2 linked regions of the Oleomonas cavernae genome follow. The main gene of each other region encodes a partner of the protein of the gene in region 2 in a complex. Links are inferred from orthologs where the notes say so. Each region holds a gene or a part of one and is shown on either strand. Other genes may lie near its edges.

Region 1 (3,471 bases), 510 kb from region 2 along the record:
ACAACATGGTGCGCGCCACGTTCGACGCCCTGCAGAACAGCCTGTCGCCCCGTTCGGTGGCGGCGAAGCGCGGCAAGCGCGTCGCCGACCTCGTCGGCCAGGGCCGTCGCGGCGATGCCGACGCGGCCGAAGCCCAGCCGGAGTGATGTAAGATGAGCGCCAAGGTCAAGCTTACTCAGATCAACAGCCCGATCCGCCGCCCGAAGTACCAGGAAGCGACGCTGATCGGTCTGGGCCTGAACAAGCTGCATCGTGTGAGCGTGCTGGAGGATACCCCTTCGGTCCGCGGCATGATCGAGAAGGTCAAGCATCTCGTGAAGGTCGAAGCGGCCGAATAACGGCCGTTTCGAAACCGCAGAGGTTGAGGATTTCGAAATGAAACTGACAGACATTGCCGACAATCCCGGGTCGCGTCCTGCGCGGATGCGCGTCGGCCGCGGTATCGGTTCGGGCAAGGGCAAGACCTCCGGCCGTGGCGTGAAGGGCCAGAAGGCGCGCTCCGGCGTGGCCATCAAGGGCTTCGAGGGCGGCCAGATGCCGATCCATCGCCGGTTGCCCAAGGGCGGGTTCGTGAACCTGTTCCGCACGGAATACCTGGCGGTCAACCTGGGCAAGATCCAGGCCGCGGTCGAGGCCGGCCGCCTGGCTGCTGGCGAGACCGTGACCGTGGCGCGCCTGGCGGAAGCCGGCGTGCTGGGCACCCGTCGCGGCATGCCCGTGCGCCTGCTGGCGCAGGGCACCCTGACCACCAACCTGACGATCGAAGTCGACGCGGCGTCGGCCAAGGCGGTCGAAGCGGTGGAAGCCGCCGGCGGCAAGGTTGCCATCATTGCCAAGCGCGAAGTGCCGCGCAAGGAAGGCAAGAAGGTCGCGCGCCGCAAGGCGCAGATCGCGAAGCGCGAAGCCCGGGAAGCGGCGCGCGCCTGACGACGAAACCGAACCCGCGGACCAGGCACCTTGGCCTTTAGTGGCGAGGCGTTTGGTCACGCGGGTTTTCGTCCCTCGTATGCGTAAAGTCCGGCCTCGGGCGCAGCCCTGACGGCGGCTTTTAGGAGAACTGCGATGGCATCCGCGGCCGAACAGCTCGCAGCGAACCTTTCCTGGAGCTCGTTTTCCAAGGCGACGGAGCTCAAGCGCCGGCTGTGGTTCACGCTGGGCGCGTTGATCGTCTATCGCCTGGGGACCTATATTCCGATTCCGGGTGTCGACCCTGGGGCTCTTGCCGCGATCTTCGCGCAGAACCAGGGCGGCATTCTTGGCATGTTCGACGTGTTCGCAGGCGGTGCGCTGGGGCGCATGACGATTTTCGCCCTGAACATCATGCCTTACATCACCGCCTCGATCATCGTCCAACTCCTCACCACGGTGTCTCCCACCATGGAGGCGCTGAAGAAGGAAGGCGAGGCGGGGCGCAAGAAGCTCAACCAGTACACGCGCTACGGCACCGTGTTCCTGGCCCTCATCCAGGCCTACGGCATTGCCGTGGGGCTCGAGGGCATGAGCGCCAACGGCCGCGGCGCCGTGCTCGACCCGGGCCTGGGCTTCCGCATCGAGGCCGTGATCACCCTGACCGGCGGCACCGTGTTCCTGATGTGGCTGGGCGAGCAGATCACCTCGCGCGGGGTCGGCAACGGCATTTCGCTGATCATTTTCGCCGGTATCGTCGCGGCCCTGCCGACCGCGCTGGTCAAGACCCTGGAACTGGGCCGGACCGGCGCCATCTCGGCCTTCGTCATCGTCGCCATCCTGCTGCTGGTGGTCGTGGTCGTCGCCTTCATCGTGTTCTTCGAGCGCGCCCAGCGGCGGATCCTGGTCCAGTACCCCAAGCGCCAGGTGGGTAACAAGGTGTTCGGCGGCGAGTCCTCGCACATGCCGCTGAAGCTGAACACCGCGGGCGTCATCCCGCCGATCTTCGCCTCGTCGCTGCTGCTGCTGCCGACCACGGTTGTGAATTTCGCCGGGACCGGCGGGCCGGAATGGCTGCAGACCGTCACCCGCCTGCTGGCCCATGGGCAGCCGCTCTATATGGCGCTCTACATCGGCGGCATCGTGTTCTTCTGCTTCTTCTATACCGCGATCGTCTTCAACCCGACCGAGACCGCCGAAAACCTGCGCAAATACGGCGGCTTCATCCCGGGGATCAAGCCGGGCATCCGCACCGCCAATCATCTGGACCATATCCTGACCCGCCTCACGGTGGTCGGTGCGGCCTATCTGTCGGCGGTCTGCATCCTGCCCGAGATCCTGATCACCCAGTACTCGGTGCCGTTCTATTTCGGCGGCACCTCGCTCCTGATCGTGGTGAGCGTGACCATGGACACGGTCGCCCAGATCCAGAGCCACCTTCTGGCACACCAGTACGAGGGCCTGATCCGCAAGTCGAAGTTGAAGGGCAGGGGCAAATGAATCTGATTCTGCTGGGGCCGCCAGGGGCCGGCAAGGGCACCCAGGCACAGCGTCTGGAGCGTGCCAGGGGGCTGGTACAGCTTTCGACCGGCGACATGCTGCGCGCGGCCGTTGCTGCCGGTACCGACGTGGGCCGTAAGGCCAAGGCGGTGATGGAGGCGGGCCAACTCGTTTCCGACGATATCGTGGTCGGCATCATCGCCGACCGGATTGCCCAGGACGATTGCAAGGGTGGCTTCATCCTGGACGGCTTCCCGCGCACCGTGGCCCAGGCCGAAGCCCTGGACAGCATGCTGGCCACGCGCGGCTTGGCGCTCGACGCCGTCATCGAAATGCAGGTCGACGACGAGGTCCTGGTCGAGCGCGTGTCGGGCCGCTACACCTGCGCCAAGTGCAATGCCGGCTATCACGACAAGTTCCAGCAGCCCAAGGTGGCCGGGGTTTGCGACATCTGCGGCTCGACCAACTTCAAGCGCCGGGCCGACGACAATGCCGAGACGGTGCGCAGCCGCCTGGAAGCCTTCCACGCCCAGACGGCGCCGCTGCTGCCCTACTACCGGGCGCGCGGCGTGCTGCGCACGGTCGACGGCATGGCCCCCATCGACGACGTGACTCGCCAAATCGAGCGAGAACTCGACGTCGTGGCGGCTTGAGTGATTGACATGGACCTGCCGACTCATATAATCCGCCCTTCTCGTCGGCAGGGCATGCTCTGCGGCGCGCTTGTCGTTTGCGCGTCCGCCTGGCAGGCGTCGGGCGAACAAGTTCTGGTTTCGACGAAACGTTTGGCACGAAGAGGTTAGCGGTGGCTCGTATCGCAGGCGTCAACATTCCGACCAATAAGCGGGTCGAGATTGCTTTGACCTATATCCATGGCATTGGTCAGCAGAAGGCCAAGGAGATCGTGACGAAGGTCGGCATCGCCGACGGCCGCCGGGTCAACCAGCTTTCTGAATCCGAGGTCAGCCAGATCCGTGAAGTGATCGATCGCGACTATCTGGTCGAGGGCGATCTGCGGCGCGAAGTGGCGATGAACATCAAGCGGTTGATGGACCTGGGCTGCTA
Region 2 (3,947 bases):
AGGAACCGTTGTCGAAGATCGCCTCGAAGGTCTGCTCTTCCGAGCGGCCGTCGGGGCTGACCAGACGCAGCCGGTAGTTCACGGTCGAGCAGCGCTTGTCGGTCGAGGTGATCTGCAGCAGGTAGGCGACGTCGGCGCCATAGGCATCGCGCCGGCGGCCGACGTCGGTGACCTGGACATTGGCGGTGCAGGCGCCCTGGGCGATCGCGCATTCGCAGGGCCGGTCGGGCACCGTGCTCTGGCTCGGGGCCGGCTGAGCACCCGGATAGGTGGTGGTCGGGGCTTGCGGAATGAAGGGTGCTTCGGCCGGCTGCTGTGCCAGCGCCGGGCCGGTGCAGGCAAGGGCGGCCATGGTCATCAGCGCAAGACGCATCGAAGTCTCCCAAAAGTACCCGGCATCGGGGCCCCCAGCGTAAGGCCCCGTTGTTTTAACGCCCCGGCACGGGCCGGGGTTCCTGGCCGCGCCGATGCTAGCCCAAGGCGGGGGCGGGGCGAAAGGGCGGGGTCGCCCCGGTCTATTCGACCAGGGCGCCGTGGCAGTGCTTGAACTTCTTGCCCGAGCCGCAAGGGCAGACCGCGTTGCGCGAAATCTTGCCCCAGCTTGAAGGATCGCGCGGGTTGAAGCCGGCGGCACTGCGGTTGACGACGGGGGCCTGGCGCGGCGCCGGGGCGGGGGCCGCCTCGCTCTCGATGCCATCAGGGTCGGGGTGGACCGCTTCGAGCCGGGCGGGCTCGACGCGGGCGAACTGCTGCTCCACTTCCTGCGGCGGCTGCTCGACCCGGACCTCGACATGGGCGAGGACGCGGGTGACCTCCTCGTTGACGTGATCGAGCATGGCCTCGTAGAGGTTGAACGCCTCCTGCTGGTATTCGCGCAAGGGGTCGCGCTGGCCATAGGCGCGCAGGCCGATCGCCTGGCGCAGGTAGTCGAGTTGGAGCAGGTGCTCCTTCCAGCACTGGTCGAGGATCTGGAGCAGGATGCTCTTCTCGATCATGCGCATGATCTCGGGGCCGAAGCGGGTCGCCTTGGCCGCCATGTAGCGGTCGACCTCGTCGGTCAGGCGGTGGCGGATCTCGTCCTCGGCGATGCCTTCCTCGGCCGCCCAGGCGCCAACCGGCAGCTCCAGGCCGAAGATGCGCTGGACCGCCTCCTCGAGCCCCTTGGCATTCCAGGCTTCGGCATAGGAATTGGCCGGGATGTGCTCGGCCACCAGGTTGTTGACGGTATGCTCGCGCATCGACGCCGTGATATCGGCCACGTCGCTGCTGCGCATGAATTCGATCCGCTGCTCGTAGATCGACTTGCGCTGCTGGTTCATGACGTCGTCATAGCGCAAGACGTTCTTGCGGATATCGAAGTTGCGGGCCTCGACCTTCTGCTGTGCCTTCTCCAGGGCCTTGTTCACCCAGGGATGGATGATCGCTTCGCCTTCCTTGAGGCCCAGGCGCTGCAGCATGCGGCTCAGGTTCTCCGAGCCGAAGATGCGCATCAGGTCGTCTTCGAGGCTCAGGAAGAACTTCGAGCCGCCGGGATCGCCCTGGCGGCCGGCGCGGCCGCGCAACTGGTTGTCGATGCGCCGGCTCTCGTGCCGTTCGGTGCCGATGATGTAGAGACCGCCGGCCGCCAGCACGATTTCCTTGTCCTTGGCATGCCGGGCCTTGAGTTCGGCCGCCTTGGCGTCACGCTCGGCGCCTTCGGGCATGGCGGCCAGCTCGTCTTCCAGCAGCATGGTGAGATTGCCGCCGAGCTGGATGTCGGTGCCGCGGCCGGCCATGTTGGTGGCGATGGTGACGGCGCCGGGCCGGCCGGCCTGGGCCACGATATGGGCTTCCTGCTCGTGGAAGCGGGCATTGAGGACGCGGTGGGGCACCTTCTTCTTGGTCAGGTGCTCGGACAGCATTTCGGACTTCTCGATCGAGACCGTGCCGACCAGCACCGGCTGCTGGCGGGTGCTGCACTCGGCGATCAGGGTCACGATGGCGTCGAACTTCTCGCGCATCGAGAGGTAGACCTCGTCGTCGAGGTCCTTGCGCTTCACGCCTACATTGGTCGGGATTTCCAGCACGTCGAGCTTGTAGATCTCGCCGAATTCGGCCGCCTCGGTCGCCGCGGTGCCGGTCATGCCCGACAGTTTGGGGTAGAGGCGGAAATAATTCTGGAAGGTGATCGAGGCCAGGGTCTGGTTCTCGTTCTGGACCGTCACATGTTCCTTGGCTTCCAGGGCCTGGTGCAGGCCCTCGGAATAGCGCCGGCCGGTCATCATGCGGCCGGTGAATTCGTCGATGATGATGACCTTGTCGTCCTTCACCACATAGTCGCGGTCGCGCCGGAAGATGATGTGCGCGCGCACGGCCTGGTGCAGGTGGTGGACGATGGTGACGTTGTCGATATCGTAGAGATTCTCGGACTTGAGCAGCCCGGCCTCGAGCAGCAGCTTCTCGAACTTGTCCTGGCCCTCCTCCGAGAGCGAGACCGTGCGCTGCTTCTCGTCCTTCTCGTAGTCGGGCTCTTCGAGCTGCGGCATCAGCAGGTCGATGCGGCGATAGAGGTCGGAATTGTCTTCCGTCGGCCCTGAGATGATCAGCGGCGTGCGCGCTTCGTCGATCAGGATCGAGTCGACCTCGTCGACGATCGCGTAGTTGAAGGGCCGCTGAACCATCTGGTCCAGGCGGTACTTCATGTTGTCGCGCAGATAGTCGAAGCCGAATTCGTTGTTGGTGCCGTAGGTCACGTCGCAGGCATAGGCCTGGCGGCGTTCCTCGTCGGTCAGGTCGTGGACGATGACGCCGGTGGTCAGGCCCAGGGCGCCATAGACCTTGCCCATCCAGCCGGCGTCGCGCGCGGCCAGATAGTCATTCACGGTGATGACGTGGACGCCCTTGCCTTCCAGGGCGTTGAGATAGGCCGCCAGGGTGGCGACCAGGGTCTTGCCTTCACCGGTGCGCATTTCCGAGATCTTGCCGGAATGCAGCACCATGCCGCCGATCAGCTGGACGTCGAAATGACGCTGGCCCAAGGCCCGCTTGGCCGCCTCGCGCACGGTCGCGAAGGCTTCCACCAGCAGGTCGTCCAGGCTTTCGCCGGCGGCCAGGCGAGCCTGGAACTTGTCGGTCTGGCCTTTCAGTTCAGCATCGGAAAGCGTTGCGATCTGGGGTTCCAAAGCATTGATCGCCTCGACCCGGCCGCGCAATTGCTTGACGGTACGATCGTTGGCGCTGCCGAACAGACGTTTGGCGAGCGAGCCGAAACCGAGCATGAGCAACCTTCTTCTGCCGCGCGGGCCAATCCAGGGGCTGCCGCAGGCGTTTGAGGGTAAAAGCGAGTGCGAACACCCGCACAAAGTCATTTTCGCGGCCGCGGTGATGCGGTCGCAAGGCATGGGACAGATAAGGCTCGCCCAAAGGGATGTCAACGAGCGCCGGTTCGCTGCCACACGGCTGCCTGAATCTGGGGCGAGTTTGCCCGCAAGCCTGGATCAGGGCCTGCCCCTGCGGCGTCGTAGACGGCTTGCGGACCGTCGCACGAAGCCCCATGATCCGCGCCACTTTCGCTTGCCGCGGGCTCGTCTGCCCGGTCCCAACCTGGGGTAATCATGTCTCGCCTGACGATTCCTTGCCTCCTCGCTGTCGCCCTGGCTGCCGCCCTACCGGCCCTTGCCGAGGAGGCCAGGCCGGCCGCCCCGCCGGCCCCCGCCGCGGCAACCCCGGCCCCCGCCGCGACGGCGGCGACCCCGGCCGCCGACGATCCGGTCGTGGCCAAGGTCGGCGACGAGGAAATCCACCGTTCCGAGGTGGCGGAGGCCTACAAGACTCTGCCCGAGCAGTTCGCCCAGATCCCGCTGGACGCGATATTTTCAGACCTGCTGAATCAACTGGTCGACCGCAAGATCATCGCCCTGGCCGCCAAGAAGGCCGGCCTCGAGACCGATCCCGAGGTTGCCGCCAAG

What was found. The genes of interacting proteins can lie anywhere in the genome.
Region 1: the proteins of secA (region 2) and secY are in contact, whole or in part, in a crystal structure (PDB 3DIN), measured with the Thermotoga maritima proteins. The link is inferred for Oleomonas cavernae from one-to-one orthologs. Residues at the interface, in WP_004082002.1 of Thermotoga maritima: Glu261, Ala262, Arg263, Lys300, Ala301, Arg302, Thr303, Ile304, Ile305, Leu323, Tyr324, Asp325, Pro326, Val329, Ser330, Tyr333, Ile336, Lys340, Phe345, Val349, Glu363, Phe364, Tyr374, Ser375, Gly376, Gly377, Glu393, Ile395, Thr482, Ser483; in WP_004081795.1 of Thermotoga maritima: Glu108, Gly109, Glu110, Glu111, Ala236, Glu237, Arg238, Arg239, Ile240, Thr241, Ile242, Gln243, Tyr244, Ala245, Arg246, Arg247, Val248, Thr249, Gly250, Arg251, Arg252, Val253, Tyr254, Gly256, Ala257, Ser258, Thr259, Tyr260, Leu261, Pro262.

The regions. Positions count from the first base shown.
Region 1 is NZ_QYUK01000011.1:2,603,275-2,606,745, reverse strand. What follows is about bases 416-3,234. They hold secY (preprotein translocase subunit SecY), read left to right. Parts: upstream 416-1,062; coding sequence 1,063-2,406; downstream 2,407-3,234. Other genes in these bases: rpsM (30S ribosomal protein S13), read left to right, coding at 3,212-3,234; D3874_RS16250 (adenylate kinase), read left to right, coding at 2,403-3,059. Also shown: rpmD (50S ribosomal protein L30), read left to right, coding at 153-338; more of rpsM, read left to right, coding at 3,235-3,471. UniProt on the Escherichia coli protein: The central subunit of the protein translocation channel SecYEG. Consists of two halves formed by TMs 1-5 and 6-10.
Region 2 is NZ_QYUK01000011.1:2,097,738-2,101,684, reverse strand. Bases 316-3,610 are described here. They hold secA (preprotein translocase subunit SecA), read right to left. Parts: upstream 3,258-3,610; coding sequence 516-3,257; downstream 316-515. Other genes in these bases: D3874_RS13875 (peptidylprolyl isomerase), read left to right, coding at 3,594-3,610; D3874_RS13890 (hypothetical protein), read right to left, coding at 316-373. In the rest of the region: more of D3874_RS13890, read right to left, coding at 1-315; more of D3874_RS13875, read left to right, coding at 3,611-3,947. UniProt on the Escherichia coli protein: Required for protein export, interacts with the SecYEG preprotein conducting channel.